DNA from 2 places in the Streptomyces sp. NTD107 genome. Region 2 is predicted to be linked to the other one. Evidence: riboswitches for the same ligand, from Rfam matches in the RefSeq annotation. Region 2 holds a riboswitch; the other holds the start of a gene.
The links. A riboswitch is a leader RNA that binds a small molecule or an ion and turns the genes downstream of it on or off. The one in region 2 is predicted to bind glycine.
Positions count from the first base shown of each region.

Region 1: another riboswitch for glycine. It lies ahead of gcvT (glycine cleavage system aminomethyltransferase GcvT); the one in region 2 lies ahead of gcvP (aminomethyl-transferring glycine dehydrogenase).

Region 1 covers NZ_JCAJZV010000018.1:55,270-69,593, forward strand. The annotation lists gene mnmA (tRNA 2-thiouridine(34) synthase MnmA) at 1-36, opposite strand, end outside; gene AC5WRL_RS25920 (cysteine desulfurase family protein) at 1,192-2,361, opposite strand; gene AC5WRL_RS25925 (N-acetylmuramoyl-L-alanine amidase) at 2,451-3,113, shown strand; gene AC5WRL_RS25930 (SRPBCC domain-containing protein) at 3,176-3,793, shown strand; gene AC5WRL_RS25935 (hypothetical protein) at 3,835-4,020, shown strand; partial or broken gene AC5WRL_RS25940 (peptidoglycan recognition protein family protein) at 4,459-5,145, opposite strand; gene AC5WRL_RS25945 (Dps family protein) at 5,269-5,742, opposite strand; gene AC5WRL_RS25950 (GNAT family N-acetyltransferase) at 5,841-6,407, shown strand; gene AC5WRL_RS25955 (enhanced serine sensitivity protein SseB C-terminal domain-containing protein) at 6,392-7,102, opposite strand; gene AC5WRL_RS25960 (enhanced serine sensitivity protein SseB) at 7,099-7,899, opposite strand; glycine riboswitch at 8,012-8,106, shown strand; glycine riboswitch at 8,108-8,199, shown strand; gene gcvT (glycine cleavage system aminomethyltransferase GcvT) at 8,258-9,370, shown strand; gene gcvH (glycine cleavage system protein GcvH) at 9,470-9,850, shown strand; gene glyA (serine hydroxymethyltransferase) at 9,865-11,139, shown strand; gene AC5WRL_RS25980 (L-serine ammonia-lyase) at 11,216-12,598, shown strand; gene AC5WRL_RS25985 (hypothetical protein) at 12,735-13,691, opposite strand; gene AC5WRL_RS25990 (hypothetical protein) at 13,792-14,324, opposite strand, start outside.
Region 2 covers NZ_JCAJZV010000001.1:524,547-538,870, forward strand. The annotation lists gene AC5WRL_RS02315 (DNA polymerase IV) at 1-1,053, shown strand, start outside; gene AC5WRL_RS02320 (PRC-barrel domain-containing protein) at 1,005-1,412, opposite strand; glycine riboswitch at 1,562-1,659, shown strand; gene gcvP (aminomethyl-transferring glycine dehydrogenase) at 1,848-4,748, shown strand; gene AC5WRL_RS02330 (hypothetical protein) at 4,819-5,388, opposite strand; gene AC5WRL_RS02335 (glutamate-cysteine ligase family protein) at 5,648-7,141, shown strand; gene AC5WRL_RS02340 (CPBP family intramembrane glutamic endopeptidase) at 7,254-8,063, shown strand; gene AC5WRL_RS02345 (PhzF family phenazine biosynthesis protein) at 8,036-8,866, opposite strand; gene AC5WRL_RS02350 (pyridoxamine 5'-phosphate oxidase family protein) at 8,912-9,589, opposite strand; gene AC5WRL_RS02355 (aminotransferase class I/II-fold pyridoxal phosphate-dependent enzyme) at 9,636-10,973, shown strand; gene AC5WRL_RS02360 (hypothetical protein) at 11,083-12,591, opposite strand; partial or broken gene AC5WRL_RS02365 (SMI1/KNR4 family protein) at 13,039-14,285, opposite strand.

The DNA of each region.
Region 1 (14,324 bases), on a different contig from region 2:
ACGGGGACCGGAGGGAGCACCGGGGAACTCATTCATAGCACCACCACCCTACGGGGTGCGGTCCCGGCTCCGGCAGGGCCGGGCGACCGGGCGGCCGGGCGGCCGGGCGGCCGGGCGGCCGGGCGGCCGTCGGGAGCGACGACCGTACGGGCCGGGAACGGCCGCCCACCACATGACCCCGGTGGCGGGGCCACGTGCCAACGGCCCCGCACGGGGCCGGGACCGGCGCGGGTGCCGTGCGGGAGCGGGGCACCGCACGGATCCCGGCTCTCGCCACACCGGAACCGTGCGACGGGGACGCGGGGCATGGGATCAGGGGGTCGTCGCGAGGGTCGACGCCCCGGGGCCCCGCCGACCGGCCGGTCCCGGCGCCGCGGGCCGAGGGCCCAGGGCCGAAGCCCCCGCCCGGCGCCGGGCCCGGCCGATGCCGGGCATACCGGCGAGGACAGCACCGCCGACCGGGGAAACACCGGCACCACACAGCATCAACGCCAAGACCAGCCACCGCAGGGCGTCCGGCGCCGGGACCGGCCGATGCCGGACGTACCGGCAAGGACAGCACCGCCGACCGGGGAAACACCGGCACCACACAGCATCGACGCCAAGACCAGCCACCGCAGGGCGTCCGGCGCCGGGACCGGCCGATGCCGGACGTACCGGCGAGGACAGCACCGCCGACCGGGGAAACACCGGCGCCACACAGCATCGACGCCGGGGGCGCCGGCCATCGGGGCCCCCGGCGGTGGGGCCGATCCGCCCGGCCGTGCCGGGCCTGGGGCCTGTCCGATGGTCCCGCCTGGCCCGCACCGCCTGGAACCGGGGGCACCTCCCAGGCCCCCAAGGGCCTGGGGGAACCTCGCCGCACTCCGCTTCGCTCCGTCTCTGCTCTGTTGAGAGACCTGGGAAGCAGAGCTGTCGAGACGCCCAAGTAGCCCCTCCCCAAGCTCTTCGAGCAGGGGATAGCCCATGGCCGGGAGGTGCCCGCTGCACCAGACGCCGCGGGCTCAACCGGCGCTATCCCTCAGACAGGCCCTTTGTCCTGAGTCAAAGATTCTTGGGTGGTTCCTCGCGGATGGCCGATGGGCCGTTGGCGACCACGGAAGGCCGGCGCCAGCGATGTTCCTGGCAGCCACTGGATCCTGCGGTGCGAACCAGGGCGGAGATCTGGCCAGGAACTTCCGACTCAGGACACTAGCTGAGGCCCGCCGTACGGGCGCGGGCCACCGCCGGGGCGATGGCCTCCGCCACCGCCTCGATGTCCGCCCTGGTCGTGGTGTGGCCGAGCGAGAAGCGCAGGGTGCCGCGCGCCAGTTCGGGGTCGGCGCCGATGGCCAGCAGTACGTGGCTGGGCTGCGCGATCCCGGCCGTGCAGGCGGAGCCGGTGGAGCACTCGATGCCCAGCGCGTCCAGCAGCAGCAGCAGCGAGTCCCCCTCGCACCCGGGGAAGGCGAAGTGCGCGTTGCCGGGCAGCCGCCCGGCCGGGTCCGGGTCACCGCCCAGCACCACGTCCGGCACCCGCTCCCGCACCGCCGCGATCAGTTCGTCGCGCAGCCCGCCGATCTCCCGGGCGAAGTCGGCCCGGCGCGCCGTGGCCAGCCCGGCCGCCGCCGCGAAGCCGGCCACCGCCGGCACGTCCAGCGTGCCCGAGCGGACCTCGCGCTCCTGGCCGCCGCCGTGCAGCACCGGCACCGGCGTCCACTGACGCCCCAGCAGCAGCGCCCCGATGCCGTAAGGACCGCCGATCTTGTGCCCGGACACGGACAGCGCCGCCAGCCCGGAGGCGGCGAAGTCCACCTCCAGCTGGCCCACCGCCTGCACCGCGTCCGCGTGCATCGGGATGCCGTACTCCGCGGCGACCGCCGCCAGTTCCGCCACCGGGAGGACCGTACCGATCTCGTTGTTGGCCCACATCACGGTGACCAGCGCCACATCCGCCGGATCGCGCTCGATGGCCTCCCGCAGCACGCCGGGACGTACCCGGCCCACCGCGTCCACCGGCAGCCACTCCACCACCGCCCCCTCGTGGTCGGCCAGCCACTGGACGACATCCAGCACCGCGTGGTGCTCGACCGGGCTCGCCAGCACCCGTACCCGGCGCGGGTCGGCGTCCCGGCGGGCCCAGTACAGGCCCTTGACCGCGAGGTTGTCGGCCTCGGTGCCGCCCGAGGTGAAGACCACCTCGCTGGGCCGCGCCCCCAGCGCCGCGGCCAGCGTCTCCCGGCCCTCCTCCACCGCGCGCCGCGCCCGGCGTCCGGCGGCGTGCAGGGCGGAGGCGTTGCCGGTGACGGCCAGCTGCGCGGTCATCGCCGCGATGGCCTCGGGGAGCATCGGCGTGGTGGCGGCGTGGTCGAAGTACGGCATGGTGGGGCCGATTCTACGAGCCGTCCCCGGTGGGGCGGCCGATGGAACCGGATGGCGGACAGTCACGTTCTTTTCCCTCGGAGGATGACATGGGCGATCACGTGGGGCCGAAGCGGCAACGGGAGCAGCGGCGGCTGGGGCGGCGCGCCCTGGTGCTGGGGGGCGGTGCCGTCGCCGTGGGAGCCGGGGCGCTGGCGGCCCGGGAGACCCTGGGACGCTGGTGGTGGCGGCTGCCGGGGGTCGAGGAGCCCCGTACCCCGGGTGAGGTGGACCACGAGGGCGCCGAGTGGATACCGGCGTCGAGCGCGAACTACCGGCGGGCCAGCCGGCCGCGCGACTACTCCATCGACCGGGTCGTCATCCATGTGCCGGAAGCGACGTACGACATCACGCTGCGGGTCTTCCAGGACCCGGGGCACGGGGCGGCAACCCACTATGTGGTGCGTTCGGAGGACGGCCATGTGGCGCAGCTGGCCCGTGAGCTGGATGTCGCCTTCCACGCCGGTCACCGGGGGTTCAACGAGCGCAGCATCGGCATCGAGCACGAGGGCTGGGTGGCGGATCCGTCCTATCTGACGGACGCGCTGTACGAGTCCTCGGCCGCTCTGGTGGCGGGGATCTGCCGGCGGTACGGCATTCCGGTGGACCGTGAGCACATCGTGGGACACAACGAGGTGCCCGAGGTGGTCCGGGAGTGTCCGGGGCAGTACTGGGACTGGGACCGCTATATGGAGCTGGTTCGGCAGGCGTGAGCGCGGGCGGCGGGTGAGGATCGTATCCGCAAGGTCCTGCCGTGACAGGGGAGAGCCCCACCATGACCGAGAAGACCGAGATCACCAGCTGGATCGATGACACCTATCGCGAGGTGGGGCGGCGTCCCGTCCCCGAGGGTGTGGCCCGCACCCTGCTGATCCGCCGCCACTACCCGGCCCGGCTGGTGGATGTGTGGGACGCGGTGACCGTCCCCGAGCTGCTGGCCCAGTGGTTCCTGCCGGTGGGCGGTGAGCTGGAGCTGGGCGGCAGTTTCCGTATCGAGGGCAACGCGAGCGGGGAGATCCTGCGCTGCGAGGCACCCAATCTGCTGGCGGTGAGCTGGAACTTCGGCACCGGGCCGAGCAGCGAGGTGGTGCTGCGGCTGGCCGATGTCTCGCGGGAGGAGACGGCGCTGGAGTTGGAGCAGGCGCCGATCCCCGATCTGATCGAGATGGAGGGCCGGCGGCTCGATCCGGTGCTGAACGACTATGAGACTGGTCTCTTCGGGCTGGGCACCGGCTGGGAGCTGGCGCTGATCTCACTGGGCCGGTTTCTGCGCGGCGAACCCATCACCGAACCCGCTGCCTGGGAAGAAGCGCCCGAGGTGCAGAATTTCGCGGTCCGCTGCGGCGACATCTGGGCGGAGCTGGCCCGGGAGGAAGCGCGCGAGCGGCCGTAAACCCGGTCGGCACTGTCAGTGCCGCCCTCTACCCTGGGGGCATGATCATCACGTGCGATCACGCCCCGACCACCACGACCACCGGTGCCGATGAAGCGGCAGTGGCGAATGAGGCCATCCGGCGTTACGTCCGCGCGCACGGCAACCGGCCGTGGGGGGAGCGGGAGGCCGCCGAGCTGGCGCGGCTGCGCCGGGTGTGGCTGGCCGCGATACGCGCGGCGGCCTGACGTCCCACTTCGCCGCCCCCCGGGGGGTCAGGCCGGCCAGTACAGCGCCTCGGCGCGCGCCCACTCCACGGTGACCGGTCCTGAGCCGTGGTGCTGGACCTCCACCCGCAGCCGGCCCTTGTCGGTGGCCGGCACATGGCCGGTCCAGGTGTAGACGAAGTGGCCCTTGCCGCCGTCGTTCACCGGGGAGTCGGTGGGCATGGCCGAGGCGCGTACGTACTTCCCGTCCTGGAGCCGGTAGCGGGCCACCCGCACCTTGAACTCCTGGCCCTTGACCAGCCCGGCCACCGTCACCGCGACGGAGGCGGTGTAGTAGCAGGGGCCGAGGAGCACGGAGGGCTCGGGGTCCTTGTCCACCCACTTCTTGCCGTCGTAGGAGCGGTTGAAGTTGAGGGTGGTCCAGGTGTCGGGCTGAACGGTACGGGTGTAGGAGCGGGTCTCGAATAACGACCGCTTGGGCATCTCGTCCTCCTCGGGGCTGCTGGGGCTGCCCGTGCCGCCGGGGCTCCAGCCGGCCGACTGCTTCAGACGGGCGGCGACCCGCTTGCGGATGTCGCTCATGGAGACGCCGGGCCCGTAGGGGTCGATCTTGCCCGGCTGCCATTCGAGATGGCCGATCACCGAGGTGTCCCCGGACTTGCCCCAGCCGTGTGCGCGGCACAGCGCGGCGGCGGCCCGTACCGCGGCCTCCACCTGGGCGGCCGGCCACGGGTCCTTGCCGTCGCCGAGGTTGACGCACTCGAACCCGTAGAAGTGCGGATTGCCGTCGGTGTCGGCCTTGGTGTCGGGCGGCAGGGCCTTCTCGGCGATGACGGCGCTGAGTACGGCGCTGTCGCCCTTGCCGGCGTGATTGGCGCGGCCGTGCCCGACCAGGTGGACGGTGCCGGCCTTGTCGATCACCCCGTGGCACAGCGGCCCGGGCAGATCGGACCGGCCCGCGTAACACAGCTCGACCGAGGCATCGGTTCCGGTGGTGACGGTGTGATGGATCATCACACCGTTCACCGGTCCCCAGGCCCCGACGCTGTTCCGGTTGTGCGTGCGCCAGGACTTGTACTCGACGACCTTGACGCCTTCGGCCTTCAGCGCGGACAACACCTTGTCAGCGCTCAGTGGAGTGGCCACATCTGACCCCCGTTCGCATGCGACGACGCAGTAGCCTCCCCCTCAGTGGTACGTCGCATCACCCCCGTGCGCAAGAGCCCCCCACCCCGCTCTCGCACCTTTCAACAAGGCGGTCCCGGCGCCTCAGCTGCCGTTCTCGGCCTGGAACATCCAGTGATGTTTTTCCAGGTCCTTGACGAGCTGGATGAGGTTGTCCTCGGTGACCCGGTCGACCTCGCCGACCGCGACCATGCGGTCGCGCATGCGGACGATGCAGGTGCCCAGGGCCTGGGTGAGGATGGCGACCGCCTCGGTGTCGGGGAGCCAGCCTTCGGGGACGGTGGCGATGCCGGTGCTGCCGGCCACGGTGGCGGCGCGGCCGTCGGGGCTGATGCCGAGGGCGGAGGCGCGTTCGGCCACGATGTCGGAGTGCGAGCGGGCGGTTTCCACCACGTCGTCGAGCTGGAGGTGCACGGTGCGGAAGCGGGGGCCGATCACGTTCCAGTGGACCTGCTTGGCCACCAGGGACAGATCGATGATGTCCGCCAGCGCCCCCTGGAGGGCGTCGGAGACGACCTTGAGGGCGGGCTCGGGCAGTGTGCTCTTCACGGCATACATGAATCGTCCACTTTCATCCGAATATGCGGCTTTCTCCTCACGGTACCCCCGGCGCCCCGGGCCCGCAGGGGGAGCCGGGGGGTGGGACAGTGGTGCCCATGAACGACCCCGTCATCCGGTTCGCGCGCGCCGGGGATCTGCCGGCCGTGTGCGCGATCGTGAACCACTCCATCGCGTCATCCCCCGCCAATTTCCGCACCGAGCCGCAGAAGCCCGAGGAGTGGCTGGAGCAGTGGGAGCGCGGGCACCGTGCCCATCCGTGGCTGGTCGCCGAGGTGGCCGGTGAGGTCGCCGGGGTCAGTTACGCCTCCCCGTGGAAACCGCGCGCCGCCTATGCCTGGACCGTGGAGTGCGCCGTGTATCTGGGGGCCGAGCACCAGGGCCGGGGGCTGGGGAAGGCGCTGTACCGGCGGCTGTTCGCGCTGCTGACCGAGCAGGGGTTCCACAGTGTGATCGCCGGGGTCGTCGTGCCCAATCCCGGGAGCGAGGGGCTGCACCGTTCGCTGGGGTTCCGGCAGGTGGGGACGTTCCGGGAGAACGGCTACAAGATGGGCGCCTGGCGTGATGTGAGTTACTGGCAGCTCCCGCTCGCCGGGCATGCCGGGGAGCCCGCGCCCGCCACGCCGGTGCCCGGTGGCGGCAGCAGCGCTCAGGACGCCGTGTAGAAGGGGCGGGCCCGCGCCCGCAGCCACATGGCGACCGGGTCGTACGCGTCCGCCATCGCCACCGTGGCCACCACCAGCCCGTCCGGGACCGCCTCGATGGCCCGCGCCATCATCTGCCGCACCGTCTCGGCGGCCGGCTCCCCCGGATCGTCCACCTCCAGGCCGATCACCAGATAAGCGGTGCCCACCGCCGGCCGTACCCAGCCGCGCCGCAGGCTGCGCAGCACCGGGGTACGGCGCGCCTCGGCCGTCAGCCGCCGGTAGAACGGCTCGGCCGGCGCGGTGGGCTCGGTGATCACCAGCGGACCGGCCGGCAGCCGGTCCAGGCCGCCCGCGATCCGCCGCAGGTCGGGCCAGGGGATGCCCAGGCCGCCGCCCGGGGTGTGGGGGTTGAGCCACAGGCCCCAGTGGTCGGGGTAGAGGGCGGCGGCGATATCCCGGCCGCCGATCACCTCGTGGTCGCGCGGCCAGCCGCTGGCGGCCAGCTCGGCGGGCGAGGTGACGGCCGGCGCGTAGCCGTGCCCGGTGACCTCGACGCTGCCGTACTGGGCGTCCGGGTCGCCGGGCCGGCCGTGCCACAGCAGCATCCACACCTCGCCGCCGGCCAGCGCGCCGAGCAGCGTCTCGTAGATGTCCGGGCGGCCGGCCGTCACCCGGGGCAGCAGTTCCTCGATCGCCCCCTGGGCTTCGCTCATGCGTCCCGCCGGTAGAACGGCTGCACGCTGTGCCGCAGCCAGTCCACGACGGGGTCGGTCACCGCGTCCAGCAGCACCAGCTGCACCGGCCACGGCACGGCGCAGCGCGCCAGCGCCCGGCCGAGCGCGTCATGGCTGCCCAGCCGGTACTCCTCGGCCAGCTCGTCCAGCTCCACGCCGATGAACAGCGCCGGGGCGCCGCCCTCCGCGCTGGCCAGGCCGCGCCGCGCGGTGCGGACGTACGGCAGCTGGGACAGCTCGCCGGCCGCCGCCGCCAGGAAGTCGACGGGCTCCTGCTGCCAGTCGGGCTCGAACAGCCGCATCCGCGCACCCGTGGGCATGCCGGGGGCGCGCTCCCCCGGGGTGTCGCGGCACAGCTGGGCGACGCCCTCCGGCGGCACGGGGAGGCCGACGGTGCCGCCGGGGTTGACGGCCAGCCCGGCCTGGGGCGGCAGTCCGCGGGCGAACTCCTTGACCGGGGCGACGGTGAAGGACATATGGCTGCCCACCACCAGCTGGAACTGTTCGGCGGAGCTGAAGACCGGGACGTACACCGCGCCGTTCAGGTCGATGGTCGGCAGGTCCAGGGTGCGGCTGGCCGGGCCGCCGCCCTCGGGCAGCGGCACCCACACCGGGCTGCGGCCCAGCACCTGGAGCAGCCGGGGCGCGGCGTCCGGCACGCCGACGGACGCCGCCAGCGCCTCCTCCAGCTCATTGCCGGGCCATCCCCCGCCCGCGCCGCCATCCGCGCCGCCGCCGGCGCCGCCGTGCCCGGGGTCCTGCCAACGCTCGTTCATCTCGTCCCACCACCATCTGATCCGGTCTGTAGGGCACCCTAATGGCTCAGCCCGGGCCGTCATGCGATGATGAGCCGCACAACAACCGCAGGACAATCGAACAATGGCCGTTCGACCACGCGCGGGAGAGTCCCCGGTCCAGCGCCGGGGCGCCGAAGGAGCAAGTCCTCCCTTGAATCTCTCAGGCCCCGATACCGCGCGCGGAAGGCAAATCTGAAAAGCGGGCCCGGCCGAACGGGCCCCACCCACGGTGCAAGCCGCAAGGCGAACCTCTCAGGTGCCGATGACAGATGGGGAGGGCGAGCCGTATCCGCGCGTCCGCGCACCGCCCGCCGCCCGTACCCTCTGGAGCCACCTCATGACGTCCCGTATCACCGCGCTCGACGCCGTTCACCGCGAGCTGGGCGCCACCATGACCGACTTCGCCGGCTGGCAGATGCCGCTGCGGTACGGCAGCGAGCGCGCCGAGCACCAGGCGGTACGTACCGCCGCCGGTCTGTTCGACCTGTCCCACATGGGCGAGATCGCGATCACCGGGCCGCAGGCCGGGGAGCTGCTGGACCACGCCCTGGTCGGCAAGCTGTCCGCGCTGGCGGTGGGCCGCGCCCGGTACACCATGATCTGCGACGCCGAGGGCGGCATCCTCGATGATCTGATCGTCTACCGGCTGGCGGACGAGCACTACCTGGTCGTCGCCAACGCCGCCAACGCGCAGCTGGTGCTGGACGCCCTGACCGCGCGCGGCGCGGGCTTCGAGGCCGGAGTGCGCGACGACCGGGACGCGTACGCGCTGATCGCCGTCCAGGGGCCGAGCGCGCCCGCGATCCTCGGCGCGCTCACCGACGCCGATCTGGCCGGGCTGAAGTACTACGCGGGGCTGCCGGGCACTGTGGCCGGCCGGCCCGCGCTGATCGCCCGCACCGGGTACACCGGCGAGGACGGCTTCGAGCTGTTCGTCGCGCCGGGCGACGCCGAGCCGCTGTGGCGCGCGCTGACGGCGGCCGGCGAGGTGTACGGGCTGGTGCCGTGCGGCCTGTCCTGCCGCGACACGCTGCGGCTCGAAGCCGGGATGCCGCTGTACGGGCATGAGCTGACGGCCGCCACCACGCCCTTCGACGCGGGGCTCGGCCGGGTGGTGAAGTTCGACAAGGACGGCGACTTCGTGGGCCGCGCGCCGCTGGAGGCGGCGGCCGAGCGGGCGGCGAGCGCGCCGCCGCGCCGCCTGGTCGGGCTGGTCGGCGCGGGCCGCCGGGTGCCGCGGGCCGGGTATCCGGTGCTGGACGCGGCGGGCACGGTGATCGGCGAGGTCACCTCCGGCGCCCCCTCCCCCACCCTGGGCACCCCGATCGCCATGGCGTACGTTGACGCCGCGCACGCCGCGCCCGGTACGGAGGGGGTCGCGGTGGACATCAGGGGCGGCCGGGAGCCGTTCGCCGTGGTGGCGCTGCCGTTCTACCGGCGCGAGAAGTAGCGGCGCGCGGCGCCGGCCGGCCGGCTGCCGCCCCCTCGTCCTTTCTCTCTTCATCCCCGCTTTCCTCCCGCATTGTCACCATCGAGGAGAATCGATCCCATGAGCAACCCTGTCGAGCTGCGCTACAGCAAGGAACACGAGTGGCTGTCGGCCGTCGAGGACGGTGTCGCCACGGTCGGCATCACCGCCTTCGCCGCCGACGCGCTGGGCGATGTCGTCTACGTCGAGCTGCCCCAGGCGGGCACCTCGGTCACCGCCGGCGAGACCTGCGGCGAGCTGGAGTCCACCAAGTCGGTCAGCGATCTGTACTCCCCGGTCACCGGTGAGGTCACCGAGATCAACGACGCGGTGGTGGAGGAGCCGGCGCTGGTGAACTCCGAGCCCTTCGAGGGCGGCTGGCTGTTCAAGGTCCGCATCGACGGCGAACTGCCCGGCGATCTGCTGGACGCCGACGGCTACACCGCCTTCACCCAGGGCTGAGGGGGACCGCCGCCATGTCTTCGTCCGTACTGAACCAGTCCCTGCACGAGGTGGACCCGGAGGTCGCCGCCGCCGTCGACGCGGAGCTGCGCCGCCAGCAGTCCACCCTGGAGATGATCGCCTCGGAGAACTTCGCGCCGGTGGCGGCGCTGGAGGCGCAGGGCTCCGTGCTCACCAACAAGTACGCCGAGGGATATCCCGGGCGCCGCTACTACGGCGGTTGTGAGCATGTCGATGTCATCGAGGACCTGGCCCGGGAGCGCGTCAAGGCGCTGTTCGGGGCGGAAGCGGCGAATGTGCAGCCGCACTCGGGGGCCTCGGCGAACGCCGCCGCGATGGCCGCGCTGCTCAAGCCCGGCGACACCATCATGGGTCTCGACCTGGCGCACGGCGGGCATCTCACCCACGGGATGAAGATCAACTTCTCCGGACGGCTCTACCACGTCGTGCCCTACCACGTGGCGGACGACACCGGCCTGGTGGACATGGCCGAGGTCGCGGCGCTCGCCGCCGAGCACCGGCCCCGGCTGATCATCGCCGGCTGGTCGGCGTACCCCCGGCAGCTGGACTTCGCCGCGTTCCGCCGCATCGCGGACGAGGTCGGCGCGCTGCTGATGGTGGACATGGCGCACTTCGCGGGCCTGGTGGCCGCCGGGCTGCACCCCAGCCCCGTACCGTACGCGGATGTCGTGACCACGACCACGCACAAGACGCTGGGCGGTCCGCGCGGCGGGGTGATCCTGTCGCGTCAGGAGCACGCCAAGAAGATCAACTCCGCGGTGTTCCCCGGGCAGCAGGGCGGCCCGCTGGAGCATGTGATCGCCGCCAAGGCGGTGGCGTTCAAGATCGCGGCGGGCGAGGAGTTCGCGGAGCGGCAGCGGCGTACGGTCGCCGGCGCCCGGCTGCTGGCCGAGCGGCTGGTACGGGCGGACGTGGCCGGCGCGGGCGTGTCCGTGCTGACCGGCGGCACCGACGTCCATCTGGTGCTGGTCGATCTGCGCGACGCGGAGCTGGACGGGCAGCAGGCGGAGGACCGGCTGCACGCCATCGGCATCACCGTCAACCGCAACGCCATCCCCAATGACCCGCGCCCGCCGATGGTGACCTCCGGGCTGCGCATCGGCACCCCGGCGCTGGCCACCCGTGGCTTCGGCGACGAGGACTTCCGCGAGGTCGCCGACATCATCGCCCTGGCGCTGCTGCCCGGGTACGACGCGGGCACCGCCGAGAAGCTGGCCTCCCGGGTGACGGCGCTCGCCGACCGTCATCCGCTCTACCCCGGCCGTTAGGCCCCTGTGGTGGGGCGCGCCGCCCGCGCGGGTGCGCGCCCCGCCGTTCTCGTCCCCCGGTAAGGAGTGGACCCCCATGGCACTGTCCGCCTTCGATCTGTTCTCCATCGGCATCGGGCCCTCCAGCTCGCACACGGTCGGCCCGATGCGGGCGGCGCGGATGTTCGCGCACCGGCTGAAGAAGGAGGGCGCGCTGGCGCCCACCCACGCGGTACGGGCCGAGCTGTTCGGCTCGCTCGGCGCCACGGGGCACGGGCACGGCACACCCAAGGCCGTACTGCTCGGTCTTGAGGGGTACGCGCCCGACACGGTCGACGTGTCCGGGGCCGACGTGCGGGTGGCGGCGATCCGCGCCGAGCGCCGGCTGCGGCTGCTGGGCGCCGACATAGGGGACACCCATGTCATCGCCTTCGACCCGGACACCGATCTGGTGCTGCACCGGCGGACGTCGCTGCCGTACCACGCCAACGGCATGCGGCTGGCGGCGCTGGACGCCGCCGGCTCCGTCCTGCTGGAGAAGACGTACTACTCGGTGGGCGGCGGCTTCGTCGTCGACGAGGACGCGGTGGGCGCGGACCGGATCCGGCTGGACGACACGGTGCTGCGCCATCCGTTCCGCACCGGGGACGAGTTGCTGCGGCTGACCCGGCAGACCGGGCTCTCGGTCTCCTCGCTGATGCTGGAGAACGAGCGGGCGTGGCGGCAGGAGGGCGAGATCCGGGCCGAGCTGCTGCGGATCTGGGGGGTGATGGATGCCTGCATCGCGCGCGGCATGGAGCGGGAAGGCATCCTGCCGGGCGGTCTGAAGGTCAGGCGGCGGGCGGCGAGTGCGGCGCGCAGGCTGCGCGGCGAGGGCGCCCGGGCGGAGTCCGCCATGGAGTGGGTGACGCTGTACGCGATGGCCGTCAACGAGGAGAACGCGGCCGGCGGCCGGGTGGTGACCGCCCCCACCAACGGCGCGGCCGGCATCATCCCGGCGGTACTGCGCTACTACCTGGACTTCGTGCCGGGCGCGAACGAGGACGGAGTGGTGCGCTTTCTGCTGGCGGCGAGCGCGATCGGGATGCTGTTCAAGGAGAACGCCTCGATCTCCGGCGCCGAGGTCGGCTGCCAGGGCGAGGTCGGCTCGGCATGCTCGATGGCGGCGGGCGGGCTCGCGGAGGTGCTGGGCGGCACCCCGGAGCAGGTGGAGAACGCGGCGGAGATCGGCATCGAGCACAACCTGGGCCTGACCTGCGACCCGGTCGGCGGCCTGGTGCAGATCCCGTGCATCGAGCGGAACGGCATGGCGGCGGTGAAGGCGATCACGGCGGCCCGGATGGCGCTGCGCGGGGACGGGCGGCACCATGTCTCGCTGGACAAGGCGATCAAGACCATGAAGGAGACGGGGGCCGACATGAGCATCAAGTACAAGGAAACGGCCCGCGGCGGGCTCGCGGTGAACATCATCGAGTGCTAGCTCCTGGGCGGCCGACAGCCGACAGCCGGTCGCCGGTCGCCGGTCGCCGGTCGCCGGTCGCGCGGCGGGTTCCCCCGGGACAGGGGGGAAGGACGGGGGAACCCGCGCGCTCGGGGGCCGGAGGAGAAGCCCCCGGCTACGGGGCGGCCACCACCCGCTCAGCGGCGGCGATCATGGCGTCCAGCTGCGCCTTCGCCTCGCTCAGGCCCTCGGCGTACCGCTGGACGGCCCGCTCCTGGTAGGCGTGGTCGACCGCGAACCACACGCCCACCACGTTGTGGGCCGCCCGGCACTCCTGGTCGGCCACGGCGACCTGGATCTCGTACGCGGTGGGCAGCTGGGTCTCGCCCCACCGCCCGTCCGCGGCCGCCGCCAGCGGGTCGGGGTAGTCGAAGCCCTTGTCCCGCATGCACGCCGACCAGAGGTCGAACACCGCGCGGGTGCGCGCGTCGTTCCGGGCCGCGAACAGCGTGTCGAACTTGAGGTCCTCGGACAGATACGGGTCGCCCACCCACCCCTCGGGCGAGCCGGTGAGCCCCGTCCGCGCCTCTCCGGTGCAGCCGTAGTACGGCACGACCTCGCCGTTGATGATCTGACCGCCCGGGCCGAGCTTCTGGCCCGGGCCGTCCGATCCGGTCAGGGCCGTCAGCATCTCGCCCGTCGGCTGCGGGGAGGGCTCCCACTCGGGGAAGCCGCCCGCCCAGTGATAGCCCCACTGCGCCGCGTGCTCGGCGCTCTGGAGTCCGAAGCGGCCGTCGGTCCGGGTGGTCGGGGAGTCGGGAAGGCTGGGCTCGGGGAACCTCGGGACGCTGTAGTCGAAGGAGAACCGCGCCATGCAGCCGGACGCCAGCCGGTCGTACGCGGCGTCGACGGTCGCCCGCTGGGCCGGGTTCAGCAGGTAACCGTCCAGCGGCATCGCCCGGTCGTTGGCGTTGGTGATCACCGGGATCTCGGTGACGGGCGGGGGTTCCTCGGCGGTCGTCCTGGGCCCGTCCGTCGCGGCGCTGGTGGCGGCGGCACCGGTGGCCGCGGCGGCCAGGAGGAGCGGCACGGTGGCCAGGAGAGCGGACAGGCGCTGCACTGCACGAGACATGGTGGTGTGTTCTTCCCATTCGGCTGAGAGGAGGTACGTCGGCGGTACCGGGGTGCGAGCGCGGGTTGGGGCGGGGCCCGCTCCCGCGGGCCGGGGTACCTCATGGCGAACCGGCTCGCCGCGCGGCGTCGTTCACGTCCGGATCGACCCACCACTGCCAGCGCGGACTCGTCGCGAGGGCGCGTACCTCGGCCGCCGCGTACCCGGTCCCGGTCGCGATCACGATCACCCGCGTGCCGTCCGGGCGCAGTACGTCGGCCGTCAGCTCGGTGCCGGAGCCGACGGCCCGCTCCTGGGTGAGCAGCGCCGAACCGTCCGCCAGCCTCTCCGTCCGGCAGCCGTCGTCCCCCTCCTCGCAGGAGGGGTGGCGCCAGGCGCTCCGCGGCGCCGGCGGGTCGGCCGCCGCGCCCGGTTCCGGCTTGTCCGCCGGATCGCCGTACGGGGCACTGCCCCAGCGGTCCGCTCCCGGGTCCTGGACGAAGGCGCCCATCACCCATACCGCGATCTCACCGCCGTCCGCCGGCATGACCTGGCCGTAGGTCTGCGGGGCCGGGCTCGCCGGATCGATGTCCCGCGCGTCGGTGCCCGTCACCGAGGGGCTGTCCGGCAGCAGTTCGATCAGCAGCGCGACCG
Region 2 (14,324 bases):
GAGGCCGAGACGGTGGGCCACCAGCTGCGCGGCCGGATCCTGGCCGCCACCACCCTGACAGGCTCGGTCGGTCTGGCCGGCTCCAAGATGCTCGCCAAGATCGCTTCGGAGCGGGCCAAGCCGGACGGCCTTGAGCTGATCGTGCCCGGCACCGAGCGGGAACTGCTGGCTCCGCTGCCGGTACGCACCCTGCCCGGGGTCGGCCCGGCCACCGATGGCGTACTGCGCCGGGCCGGGATCAGCACCGTGGGCGATGTGGTGCGGGCCGGCGAGGTCGAACTGCTGCGGCTGCTCGGCACCGCGCACGGCGGCGGGGTGCATGCCATGGCGCTGGGCATCGACGACCGCCCGGTGGTCGCCGAACGGGACGCCAAATCGGTGTCGGTGGAGGACACCTTCGATGTGGACCTCACCGACCGGGCCCGGGTGCGCCACGAGGTGGACCGGCTGGCCGAGCGGTGTGTGCGCCGGCTGCGCGAACACGGCCGGTCCGGGCGCACCGTGGTGCTGAAGGTGCGCAGCCACGACTTCTCCACCCTGACCCGCTCGGACACCCTGCGCGGGCCGACCGACGATCCGGCGGTGGTGCGGGAGCTGGCCGCCCGGCTGCTGGAGGGGGTGGACACCACCAACGGCGTCCGGCTGCTGGGTGTTGGTGTCACCGGACTGGCGGATTTCACCCAGGAGGATCTGTTCGCCCAGACGGGCGCCACCGTCGAGGCCGAAGCCGGGACCGGGGCCGAGGAGGAGGGCCGCGGGGCGGACCGGCCGGCCCCGGACCCCGGCCCCGGCCCCGGCCCCGGCTCAGAGCCCGAGCCGGCGCCCGACCGGCGCTGGCTGCCGGGACTGGATGTGACGCACACCGAGTACGGGCCCGGGTGGGTGCAGGGCAGCGGCGTGGGGCGGGTCACCGTGCGCTTCGAGACGCCCGGGTCGGCGCCGGGCCGGGTGCGTACCTTCGGCGTGGACGATCCGGCGCTCGGCCGCTCCGCCCCGCCGCCGCTTCAGCCCTCCTCGTCCGGCGGCGGCGAGGCCAGCCGGCCGAAGTCCTGATCCGGCGGCGCCGACTCCTGCTCCGGTCCCGCCATCGGCACATCGAGACCGTAGTGGTGGTACAGCTGCAACTCCTGCTCGGGGGACAGATGCCGGCCCACCCCGAAGTCCGGCGCGTCCTTGATCAGCGACCGGTCGAAGGGCACCCGCAGCGCGTCGTCGACCACCTCGCTGGGCTCCAGCGGCACAAACGCGTCCCGGCTGAAGAGACCGGTGCGCACAGCCGCCCATTCGGGTGCACCGGTCGCGTCATCCAGATAGACCTCGTCCACCGTGCCGATCTTGGCTCCATTGCGGTCGAACGCCTTGCGCCCGATCAGGCTGCGGGGATCGATATCGGTCTGCACGGTTCCTCCCACGGGTCATCACTGCCGGGCCGCACGCCCCTTCGCCCTTACGTAACGGCACATACCCGAAGCTGGCCAGTCGAGTGCTGCCGCCACCGGTCGCGGGGCTCCGGCTCCATGGTCGCAGCCCCAGGGCCGCTGGTAGGCTCGAAAACGGTTGTTGACCTCGTGCGGGAGAGTCCACCGGCCCCCGGGCCGGCGGCGCCGAAGGAGCAAATCCTCCCCGGAATCTCTCAGGCCCCCGTACCGCACGCGCGAAACCACTCTGGAAAGCAGGGTGGCGGCCGGACATCCGTCCCGGCCCCGCCCTCACCGACGGTGAAAGCCGCGCCGACGCCCCGCCCGGGGCAACGACGCGGTGAAGCTCTCAGGTTGAGATGACAGAGGGGGAGGCCGCAGCAGGCACCGCCCGGTGGTTGCGGGTCCCAGCGACCAGGAGGCCCCCAGATGTCCGAACGCCCACTCCCGCTCAGCGCGCTGGAGCACGGCTCGCCCTTCGCGGCCCGCCACATCGGCCCCGACGCGGCCGACCGGGCGAAGATGCTCGCCCACGTCGGCTTCGGCTCCCTCGACGAACTCACCACGGCCGCCGTGCCCACCTCCATCGCAGGCACCGGGCCGCTGCGGCTGCCCCCGGCCCGTACCGAGGCCGCCGTGCTGGCCGAGCTGCGCGAGCTGGCCGACCGCAACCAGGTCCTCACCCCGATGATCGGCCTGGGCTACTACGGCACCTTCACCCCGCCGGTCATCCTGCGCAACGTGATGGAGAACCCGGCCTGGTACACGGCCTACACGCCCTACCAGCCGGAGATCTCCCAGGGCCGGCTGGAGGCCCTGCTGAACTTCCAGACCGTGGTCGCCGACCTCACCGGGCTGCCCACCGCCGGTGCCTCGCTGCTGGACGAGGGGACCGCCGCCGCCGAGGCCATGGCACTGTCCCGCCGGGTCGGCAAGGTCAAGCAGGGCGTCTTCCTGGTCGACGCCGACACGCTGCCGCAGACCGTCGCCGTGCTGCGCACCCGCGCCGAACCCACCGGGGTCGAGGTGGTGGTCGCCGACCTCGCGGCGGGCATCCCGGACGCGATCGCCGAGCGCGGCGTCTTCGGCGTCCTGCTCCAGTACCCCGGCACCGGCGGTGCCGTCCGCGACCCGCGCCCCGTCATCGAACGGGCCCACGAGCTGGGCGCGATCGTCACCGTCGCCGCCGATCTGCTCGCTCTCACCCTGCTGACCTCCCCGGGCGAGCTGGGCGCCGACCTCGCGGTGGGCACCAGCCAGCGGTTCGGCGTACCGATGGGCTTCGGCGGCCCGCACGCCGGCTATCTGGCGGTCCGCGAGGCGTACGCCCGCTCGCTGCCGGGCCGGCTGGTCGGTGTCTCCCGGGACGCGGCCGGCAAGCGCGCCTACCGGCTGGCGCTCCAGACCCGCGAGCAGCACATCCGCCGCGAGAAGGCCACCAGCAACATCTGTACGGCGCAGGTGCTCCTCGCCGTGATGGCCGGCATGTACGCGGTTTACCACGGCCCGGACGGGCTCGCCGCCATCGCCCGGCGCACCCACCGGTACGCGGCGCTGCTGGCGGCCGGGCTGCGGGCCGGCGGGGTGGAGGTGGCGCACCGGGAGTTCTTCGACACCGTGACCGCCGAGGTACCTGGCCGCGCCGGGCAGGTGGTGGCCGCCGCCCGCGCGGCGGGCATCAATCTGCGGCAGGACGGCCCCGACCGGGTCGGCATCGCCTGCGACGAGACCACCACGCGTACCGAACTGGCCGCCGTCTGGGCCGCCTTCGGGGTGGACCCGGCGCTCACCGACCTCGACACTCTGGACGCCGCCACACCGGACGCGCTGCCCGGCGCGCTGCTGCGCACCGATGAATACCTCAGCCACCCCGTCTTCCACGAGCACCGCTCGGAGACCGCGATGCTGCGCTATCTGCGCCGGCTCGCCGACCGGGACTACGCGCTGGACCGGGGCATGATCCCGCTCGGCTCGTGCACCATGAAGCTCAACGCCACCGTGGAGATGGAGCCGGTCACCTGGCCGCAGTTCGCCGCGCTGCACCCGTTCGCGCCGATCGAGCAGGCCGAGGGCTACCGCACCCTGATCCGGGAGCTGGAGGACGGGCTCGCCGAGATCACCGGCTACGACAAGGTCTCGCTCCAGCCCAACGCCGGTTCGCAGGGCGAGCTGGCCGGGCTGCTGGCGGTGCGCGCGTACCACCGGGCGAACGGTGAGCCGCGGCGCACCGTGTGCCTGATCCCGTCCTCGGCGCACGGCACCAACGCCGCCAGCGCCGTGATGGCCGGGATGAAGGTGGTGGTGGTCGCCACCGGCGAGAACGGCGATGTGAACGTCGAGGACCTGCGCGCCAAGATCGAGCGGCACCGCGAGGAACTGGCGGTGCTGATGGTCACCTACCCCTCCACGCACGGGGTGTTCGAGGAGGGCATCCAGGAGATCTGCGCGGCGGTGCACGACGCGGGCGGCCAGGTGTACGTGGACGGCGCCAACCTCAACGCCCTGGTGGGGCTGGCCCGGCCGGGGCGGTTCGGCGCGGATGTCTCGCACCTGAATCTGCACAAGACCTTCTGCATCCCGCACGGTGGCGGTGGTCCCGGTGTCGGTCCGGTGGCGGTGCGCGCGCACCTGGCCCCGTATCTGCCGGGTCATCCGCTTCAGCCCTCGGCCGGTCCGGTGGACGGGCCGGTGGGCCCGGTGTCGGCGGCGCCGTGGGGCTCGGCCGGGATTCTGCCGATCTCCTGGGCCTATCTGCGGCTGATGGGGCCCGAGGGGCTGCGCGCGGCCACCCAGACCGCGGTGCTGGGGGCGAACTACATCGCCAAGCGCCTTGAGCCGCACTACCCGGTGCTGTACACCGGGCCGGGCGGTCTGGTGGCGCACGAGTGCATCATCGATGTCCGGCCGCTGACCAAGGCGACCGGGGTCAGCATCGACGATGTGGCCAAGCGGCTGATCGACTACGGGTTCCACGCCCCGACGATGTCGTTCCCGGTCGCCGGAACGCTGATGATCGAGCCGACCGAGAGCGAAAATCTGGCCGAACTCGACCGATTCTGCGATGCGATGGTCGCGATTCGTGCGGAGATCGACCGGGTGGGGGCGGGGGAGTGGCCCAAGGACGACAACCCGCTGGCCGGTGCCCCGCACACCGCGGCCCAGCTGGCGGAAGCCGAGTGGACGCACCCGTACAGCCGTGAGGACGCGGTCTTCCCCGGCGGCGCGGGCCGGGAGGACAAGTACTGGCCCCCGGTACGGCGGATCGACGGCGCCTACGGCGACCGCAATCTGGTGTGCTCCTGCCCGCCGGTGGACTCCTACGAGGGCTGACGCCCCCGGCCTCCGGGCCGGAGCACCCCCACGGGGGTGCTCCGGCCCGGGCCCGTACGGTCGCCGCCGGTCAGCCGGTCGGTGCCGCGATGGTCAGCCGGCCCGCGAGCAGCGGCAGCAGGGTGTCCACCCGCACCGGACGGTCGGCCGCGATCCCCGGCGGCGCCGGAGCGAGCGGCACCAGGACGTCGTGCGGCAGCGGGGCCCCGGCGGCCGGATCCGCCGCCGGGTCCGAGTGCAGCCACAGGGTGAGCATGTACAGCTCCGGAATCGACAGCAGCCGGGGCTGATAGCTGCCGGGAAGCGTCTGGGCGCGCCGCACGGCCCGTTCGGTCGAGGCGATATAGGGCCCTTCACCGAAATGCGAGAAAGCCCAGCCGTCGGGGGTGAGCATGGTTTCCGCGGCTCCGACGGCACGGCCGCCGCTCTCCAGCAGAAAACGCCAGCCGGTCAGTTGGGAACGGGCCGCTCCGGCGGGGTCGAGGACCGGCAGCAGCCGGTGCACGGGCAGGGGAAGTGCGGGGCGCAGGGCTCCCCGATTCAGATACAGCGGGTGCTGGGAACTCACCGTGGAGGACTGGAGTGCCGCACTCAGGCTGCGCTCGGCGGCAGCGGGGGCGGGCGGGATGTTCAGGGGCATGTCGGGTCGCCTCTCGCTTCGGAGTAGGTCGCCTCTTCCAGGGGAGACATGGCGCTAGTGGATGTTATACGACGCATGTTCTCGTTTTGTTTCCGCTAGCCGACCGGAAAAGTTTCGGCAAGAGGTAATCAGGCCGCCCTGTGTGCGAACTATCCCTGTGGGATATGCCCATGTGTGGGCCGCGCCACTCACTGCCCGGTGTTATCACCCGATGGTCGTGGGCAGGATCGGTGCACCGACGGACGAGGAGGTGTGCCGCATGGGTGCGAAACTGGCGGCCGACCGGTTCGATCTTGCTGACCGGGAGCTTTTCCGGACCCGACTGCACGCGTGTGTGGAGAGCCTGCGCCGACTGCTCGCCGAGCGGCGCTTCGACGGACCCCGCGAGTCCATCGGCCTTGAGGTGGAACTCAGCCTCGCCGACCGCGACGGCGCCCCGCGCATGGTCAATGACGCGGTGCTGGCCAGAATGGCCACCCGGGACTTCCAGACCGAGCTGGGACAGTTCACCCTCGAATTCAATATGACGCCGCGCGCCCTGGCGGGCCGGGTGTTCGACGACCTTGCCGAGGAATTGCGAATCGCCTTCGGTTATGCCGACGCGGTGGCCGGGGAATTCGGTGCCAACATCGTGATGATTGGAGTTCTGCCGACCGTCACGGGAGACGAACTGGCTCCCACCAGCCTCTCCCAGGTCGACCGCTATATGCTGCTGAACGACCAGATACTGGCGGCACGCGGCGAAAGCATCAAAGTCGAACTTTCCGGCGCCGAAACCCTGGAGCGCTCCTTCGACTCCATTGCCCCGGAATCCATCTGCACCTCCGTCCAATTCCATCTCCAGGTCACCCAGGACCGCTTCGCCGACATCTGGAACGCCGCCCAGTGCGTCACCGCCGCCCAGATCGCGGTGGGCGCCAATTCCCCCTTCGTCTTCGGCACCCAGCTGTGGCAGGAGACCCGGCCGCCGTTCTTCCTCCAGGCCACCGACAGCCGTCCCCCGGAGCTGGCCGCGCAGGGCGTACGCCCGCGCACCTGGTTCGGCGAACGCTGGATCGACTCCGTCACCGATCTCTTCGAGGAGAACCTGCGCTACTTCCCCGCACTGCTGCCGCTGTGCGACGAGGAGGACCCGCTCGCCGTCCTGGCGGCCGGCGGCATCCCACGCCTGACCGAACTGGGCCTGCACAACGGCACCGTCTACCGCTGGAACCGCCCGGTCTACGCGGTGGCGGACGGCGTACCGCATCTGCGGGTGGAGAACCGGGTGCTGCCCACCGGCCCCACCGCCACCGACACCGTCGCCAACGCGGCCTTCTACTACGGACTGGTGCGCGCCCTCGCCGACCAGGAACGCCCGGTGTGGCAGCGGCTGCCCTTCGCCGCCGCCGAGGAGAACTTCCACACCGCCTGCCGGGACGGCATCGACGCCGAGCTGACCTGGCCCGACCCGGACGGCGAGGGACTGATCACCCGCCCCGCCCCGCGGCTCATCGAGGAGACCCTGCTGCCGCTGGCCGCCGCCGGCCTGGACGCGTACGGCATCCCCGCCGCCGACCGGGACCACTACCTGTCGGTCATCGCCGAACGATGCCGCCGCCGGATCACCGGAGCCGGCTGGCAGACTCGGATCTACCACCAGGAGGTGGCGAACGGAGCCGACCGCCGCACGGCCCTGTCCCGGCTCGTGACCCGCTACTGCGAACTGGCGCGCACCGACGCGCCGGTGCACAGCTGGCCGACCGGGATCTGACCGCGCCGCGCGCCCGCACCGCTGTGCCGCCCCGGACTGTCCGGCCCTGGTGCGACGGAGCGTTGGCGCGGCGAACGGAGCGAAGGTGCGGCTGTTGAACCCGGAGAACCCCCTGTGGGCGGGCGGCGGCGGGCGGGTACCGGCGCTGCCCGGGGAGAGCGACCGGCGGACCCTGGGCCGGGAACTGCTGCTGGTGCTCGCCCTGTCGCTCGGCGCCAGCGGCGTCGCCGCGCTGATCCGCTTCATCGGGGCCCTCACCCGCCCCGGCGGTCTCGCCGACCAGGCCGCCACCCTCAACGGCTCGCGGGCCCCGGGCCGCCCCTGGCTCGACCTGGTCTGGCAGGTGTTCGCGATCAGCACCGCCCTGGTGCCGGTGCTGCTCGTCGCCCATCTGCTGCTGCGCGAACCGGGCCCGGGCGGCGCCGGGCTGCGGGTCATCGGCTTCGACCTGCGCCGGCCACGCTTCGACCTGGCCTGGGGCGCCGTCGTCGCGGCCGGCATCGGCGGCAGCGGCATCCTGCTCTACCTCGGCGCGCACGCGGCCGGCGCCAACCTCACCGTGGTGCCCGAGTCACTGCCGTCGGTGTGGTGGAAGTTCCCGGTGCTGATCGCCGCCGCGCTCCAGAACTCCATCCTGGAGGAGGTGATCGTCGTCGGCTATCTGCTGCGCCGCCTGGACCAGCTGGGCTGGAGCGCGCCCGCCGCGCTGCTCACCTCCGCCCTGCTGCGCGGCTCGTACCACCTCTACCAGGGCATCGGCGGCTTCCTCGGCAATGTGGCGATGGGCGTCATCTTCGTGTGGCTGTACCGGCGATGGGGGCGGGTGATGCCGCTGGTGGTGGCGCACGCCCTGATCGACATCGTGGCCTTCGTGGGGTACGCGCTGCTGGCCGGTCACGTGGGCTGGCTGCCCACCGCCTGATCGGGGCCGGCCAGCAACTCCCCGTCGATGACGGTCACGGCGGTGCCGGTCAGCAGCGTACGGTCGCCGGCCACCTCGACCCGTACGGTGCCACCCCGGGCGGAGAGCTGCCGGCCGGTCAGCCGCGTACGGCCGGTGCGGCGCGCCCAGAACGGGCCGAGCGCGGTGTGCGCGCTGCCGGTCACCGGGTCCTCCGGGATGCCGACGGCGGGGAAGAAGCCCCGGGAGACGAAGTCATGGCCGGCGGTGGCCGGGTCGGCGGCGGGCGCGGTGACGATGAGCCGGTCGCGGGGGTCCAGGCGCGGGGTGAGCGCGGCGACGGTCGCCTCGTCCGCCAGCTCCACCAGCAGATCACCCAGCCCGGGCCCGGTGTCGTGCACCGACAGCGGCTCGGCCCCCAGCCGGTCGGCAAGGCCGGGCGGCGTGGCGACCGGGGTGAGCGGGGCGGTCGGGAAGTCCAGCGTGATGGAGCCGGCCGCGTCCTGCGCGGTGGTGAGCACCCCCGAGCGGGTGGCGAACCGCAGCGGGCCGGCGCCGCCACCCGCGCCGTACAGCACATGCGCGGTGGCCAGGGTGGCGTGGCCGCACAGGTTGACCTCTGCGGACGGGGTCAGCCAGCGCAGCTCGTAGTCGGCGTCCGGCCGGCCGGGGGTGGGCACCGCGAAGGCCGTCTCGGACAGATTGACCTCGGCGGCCACCCGGCGCAGCCACTCCTCGGCCGGCCAGGATTCGAGCAGGACCACCCCGGCCGGGTTGCCGGCGAAGGGGCGGTCGGTGAACGCGTCGACGATGCGGATCCTCATGGCACCGCACGGTAGGCGGGGCCCGCCGAGGCGGGCCATGGCCAATCAGACGGCGGTGGACCGGGGGCCGGCCAGATAGCCGGGGAGGGGGATACCGGCGGCCAGATCGGCGGCGGGGACCGGCGTGCCGCGCCGGACACCGACCGGCACCAGCCCGCTCCAATGGGGGAGCGCCAGGTCTTCGGGATCGTCGTTGGGGCCGCCGGTACGCGCCTTGGCGGACACCTCGGTCAGCTCGATGGCCAGCACGGCGGTGGCGGCGGTCTCCTTGCGGTCGGCCGGGCGGCAGTCGGCGGACCGGCCGGGGATGGCCTGGTCGACGATCGCGTTCAGGGCGGTGGCCTTCTCCTGCGGGTCGGTCACCGGGCGGGCCGTGCCGTGCACCACTACCGAGCGGTAGTTGACGGAGTGGTGGAAGGCGGAGCGGGCCAGCACCAGGGCATCGACATGGGTGACGGTCAGACAGACCGGCAGGCCCTCGGGGGCGCCGGACGCGGTGCGCAGCGGGTAGGAGCCGGTGGAGCCGTGGACGTACAGTCGTTCGCCGATCCGGGCGTAGAGCGTGGGGAGCACGACGGGAGCGCCGTCGCGGACGAAGCCCAGATGGCACAGACAGCCGTCGTCGAGGATGCCGTGCACCAGCTCGCGGTCCCAGGAGGCGCGGTCGGCGGACCGGGTCGGGGTGGTGCGCGCGGTGCGCGGATAGCTGTCGTCGGCCGGCATGGGCGTCTCCTTGCGTCCGGTTATGCATTAGTGCATAATGTTGTTTGTGCTAGGAGATTATCGCATCACGGGTCGGGGTGCCGCCGATATCGCCGCCAGCGTGGAAGCCGGCATCGGCTCCGGAGCCCTGCCCCCCGGCCAACTCCTCCCACCCCAGCGGGAACTGGCCGCCACCCTCGCCGTCAACCCCAACACCGTCGCCGCCGCCTACCGCGTCCTGCGTGAACGCGGACTCATCGAGACCGCCGGCCGGCGCGGCAGCCGGGTACGCCACCGCCCCGACCCCGGCGCCCACCGCGAGGACACCATCCGCGTCGAAGTACCGCCCGGCGCCCGCGACATCTCCGACGGCAACCCCGACCCCGCGCTGCTGCCCCCGCTGGGCCCGGTCCTGGCCGCAGCCGCCGCCCGCTTCGCCGATACCCCGCCGCTGTACGGCACCCCGCCGGTCAGCGAACGGCTGGCCACCGCCGCCCGTACCGCACTCACCGCCGACCGGGTGCCCGCCGGCCCGCTCACCATCACCTCCGGCTCCCTGGACGCCATCGAACGCGTCCTGGCAGCCCATCTGCGCCCCGGCGACACCGTCGCCGTCGAGGACCCGGGCTGGGGCAGCCTGCTCGACCTCGTTCCGGCGCTCGGACTGCGCCCGGTACCGATGGCGGTCGACGACGAGGGGCCGCTGCCCGGCGACGCGGAACGCGCCCTGGCCGGCGGCGCCCGCGCCATGGTGGTCACCGCCCGGGCCCAGAACCCCACCGGAGCCGCCATCACCGCGGGGCGCGCCGCCACCCTGCGTGCCCTGCTGGCCGACCGTCCGGGCACCCTGCTCATCGAGGACGACCACGGCCACCACATCGTGGATCTGCCGCTGCACACCCTGGCCGGGACCACCCGGCACTGGGCGTTCGTGCGTTCCGCCGCCAAGGCGTACGGCCCCGACCTGCGGGTCGCCGTGCTCACCGGCGACGAACTGACCGTCGAACGGGTCGCCGGCCGGCACCGGCTCGGCCCGGGCTGGGTCAGTCAGCTGCTCCAGGAGACCGTCGCCGAGATCTGGCACAGCGGGGCGGTGGACCCGGCAGCGGTCGCCGCCGCGTACGGGGGCCGGCGGAACGCGCTGCGCGCCGCGCTCGCCGACCGGGGCATCCCCGCGCACGGCCGCAGCGGCATGAACCTGTGGGTGCCGGTCCCCGAGGAGACCGGCGTGGTCTCCCGGCTGCTGACCGCCGGCTGGGGTGTGGGCCCCGGCGCCCGCTTCCGGCTGTCCTCCCCACCCGGCATCCGGCTCACCGTCTCCACCCTCACCCCGGCCGACATCACCCCCCTCGCCGACGCGGTGGCCACCGCCCTCACCCCCGCCGCGGCCCGCAGATACGACTAGGCCGTCTCTTTTGGATCTTCGTGGACCAGGCCGCGTCCTCGGATGCGGTGCATCGCAAGGCGCCGGGAACTGCCCGAAGGCCCATGGGCCATGAGCACCGTGACGACGACTAATCCCTGACTTTGAGGAAGCGCATCCGGGTGGCGCCATTGCTGTCGGTGCCGCCGGCCTCGGCGTTGGTGATCTTGCCGCCGGTGAGGACGAACATCAGGTGCAGGCGCACCGTCCGGGGGCCGGAGGTGACCGTGTACTCGGTCATGATGTGGGTGGTTCCGCCTTGCTGCTCCTGCCCCACCGCGTTGATCGCGGCGAGCTGGGTGAAGCTCGTCAGGAGGGTGTCCGTGGTCTCGTCCCTGAGCCAGCCGATGATGTAGCCGCTGCCGCCGATGGCGGTACCGAGCGCGTAGCGCACATCACTGTCGATGTGGTACACCCCGGCTTCCGGCAGCACGATGTCGGATTCCGGGATCGGCACGTCGGCACCGGCCCCGGCCAGGAGGTTGGCGTGCTGCCGCTCGGTGTTGAGGAACCCGCTCACCGGCGTGAGACGGGCGCCGATCTGCCACCTTTCGGGGCAGCCGGGCGACCCGGTGACATCGATGTCCACCGACCGTTCGGCGCCGACGTTGCCGCCGGGGGCGATACCCGTCACGTCGATGCGCGGCACGAGCAGCCCACCGGTCGTGTTCCGCGCGGCATTGCACGGCGACGGGTCCAGGGCAGGCGTGTCGGGCGCGTACAGACAGCCGTCGGTGCCCCGGGTGAGGGCGTTGCCCCGGTCGGTGGAGAGGCACGGCGGGCGGGCGGTGCCGCAGCCGTCCTGGCAGGAGGCGACCGGGACGACCGGCGGGACCGGGGCGTAGGGAGTCGAGCCGTCGAGGGTGTCGCTCGTGCAGGTGACCGCGCCGTCGCAGTTGCGGCAGGTGGTCCGCAGGAACGTCGTGCCGCAGCCCGGTGCGGACGCCTGGACAGTGAGGACGAAGCTGTCGACGGTCCACTGCTTGGGGCCGACTCGGCAGCCGTCGTCGTTGCCCGTTTCCAGGTTGAGTTCGACGACGATCCTTCCCGCGAGGACGTCCGCGAGGGGCACGGTGGTGGGTGGGATGACGCCGTGGTCCTCGCCGCCGGCCGGCAGATCGGGTGGGCCCAGGAGATCGGTGTGGATCGGGGTCGTGCCGTTCCACAGGGCGAAGCGGCCGTAGAGCTGACAGGCCGTGCTCCTGCCGTCGTTGCGGACATGGACGGAGGCGCTGATCGTGACACCGGTGGGATCGCCGCGCAGTGACGCGGGGTCGATGTGCACGACGCCGGCGAGCCAGGTGTGCTGGCCGTTGTGCGTTCCGTCGTCGGCCGGGAACGTACCCGTCCCGCTGCTCAGGATGGTCTGGGCGACGACCGGGTCGAGCGCGGCATGGGTGTTGGCGATGGTGTAGTACGGCGTCGGGTCGGTGCTGCGCGCGGTCGCCGCGACCCGGTACGGCGCGGAGTCGCGCAGCGGGGTCGTCTCGCAGCGCTCGCCCGGCTTGGAGCCGGGACAGGCAGCGGGGGGACAGGCCGGCTTGGCGGGCCGGCAGTCGCCGATGGTGATGGGGGACTGCCCGCAGCCGCATCCACTCATGGGTCAACTCCTTTGGTGAGGCGGGGTGGTGGCAGTGAAGAGGTGTACCGTGCCGCTTCGGCGCGATGGGGGCGCAAAGGGTGGTGCGCCCGCTTCGTCGTCCGCAACGGAGAAAGTTGGGCCGGGCAGGCGTGTTGAGGGAAGTCCGCGGGCCTGAAGCCGGCCGCGCGGCCGGGGAGCGGAGGGAAGACCGTAGGGCGGGCGGCTCGCCGGGCCGTGGCCGGTCAGGTCCGTGGAGTGGAATCGGAAGCGGCCATGCCGGCCTCTCTTCGCGATGCTGCTACGAGCCCTGGGGCAAACCGTGTTGGGCGCTCGGACGCAGGAATACCCGAAGCGCGGTCACTTGGCCTCTTCGTTGCCGCCCCTACTGTACTATCCAGTGATCTGTCAGGCATTACCCCGTTAGAGTGGCTGATGTCTCCGTCAAGGTGGCAGAGCGCTCACTTGTCACCGGAGCATGTCCCCGAGGCCGGCCCCGATGACCGTCCGCACGACCGGTGGGTGGCCCCAGAGGGTGAGGAGCCGATCCGCGATGTCCATGATCGGCAGCGGATTCCCATCGCCGTACGGTGGGATGCTCGCCGCCAACAGGCCGCGCGGGACGGCTCCCGCGTCGAGGAGCACGCGCCACTCCCGCGAGCCGAGTCGCAGGAACTCCAGCCCGGTCAGCCCGGCGATCTCCAGGGGATCGGCGAGCGTGCCGCCGGACGCGATGAGCGTCCGCAGCCGGGGCAACCCGATGACAGGGGCGAGGCTGAGCGGCGCGTCCTTCCGGCCGCCGATGTCGAGCACCTCCAGTTCCGGGTGGGCGGCGGCCTCGATGCTGGGGAGGTGGTGCCCGCCGACCCGGGCCACGACCGGTGATTGCTCCGCGTGACGGCGGTGGCGTCGCTTCTGCTGACGGCCGGTCAGGACCAGGTCGGTGAGGGAATCGGCGATCAGGTCCGCGCCGATGCTCTCTTCGTGGCTGAATGCTGATCACCTGTCCGGTGTGTCCGCCGGGGCCGGGGGTCAGGTCGATCGCTGTCGCGTCACCGCCACCGTTGTCGCCGAAGACGATCCAGCCGGGCGAGCCGACCACCCCCTGCACCGTAGGCCGCCCTGAGCTGTTGGGCAGGGCGATCCCGAGCCGGGCTTCCGCCGCGGCGATCTCCGCGGCGGTGGCGCCGATGGCATCGGGGAGCCGCTGCCGCAGCGTCCGCTCCAGCAGCGCCGCGTCCGCCGACGGCGCCGGAGCCGGCCCGTGCACCGGTTCGGGGAGCCGGCGCCAGGGCTCCGGGACGGAGTTCGCCACCAGCACCAGCGAATGGCCGTTGCGATCCAGGCCGGCACGGACAGCGGGGGCCGGCCGGAGCAGGTGGAGCAGGTGCTGTTCGGCCGGGCGAGACCTCCAGGACGAACACCACGCTGTCGATGCCGTCCTGGGCGAGCGCGCCACGGATTCGGGTGACCGTGTCGAACTCGCCCCGGCCGTGCCCGGCCCGGGCGGCACCGTCCGGTGGCGGGCGGTGAGAATCCAGGGACGGATTCCATGATCCCCGGCTGATGTGTCCTGCCACCCGGCCACCGGGGGCGGCCAGCCGTTCCGGATGGGCAGCTCGCAGCAGCCGTATCAGGGGCTCCCAGGTGGTGACGTCATGCATCGAGGACGACGGATGCCTCCGGTCGGGCGGTGAACGTGACACGGAGATCATCGCGGAGGGCAGTGACATCCCGGCCCCGTCCGGTGGTTG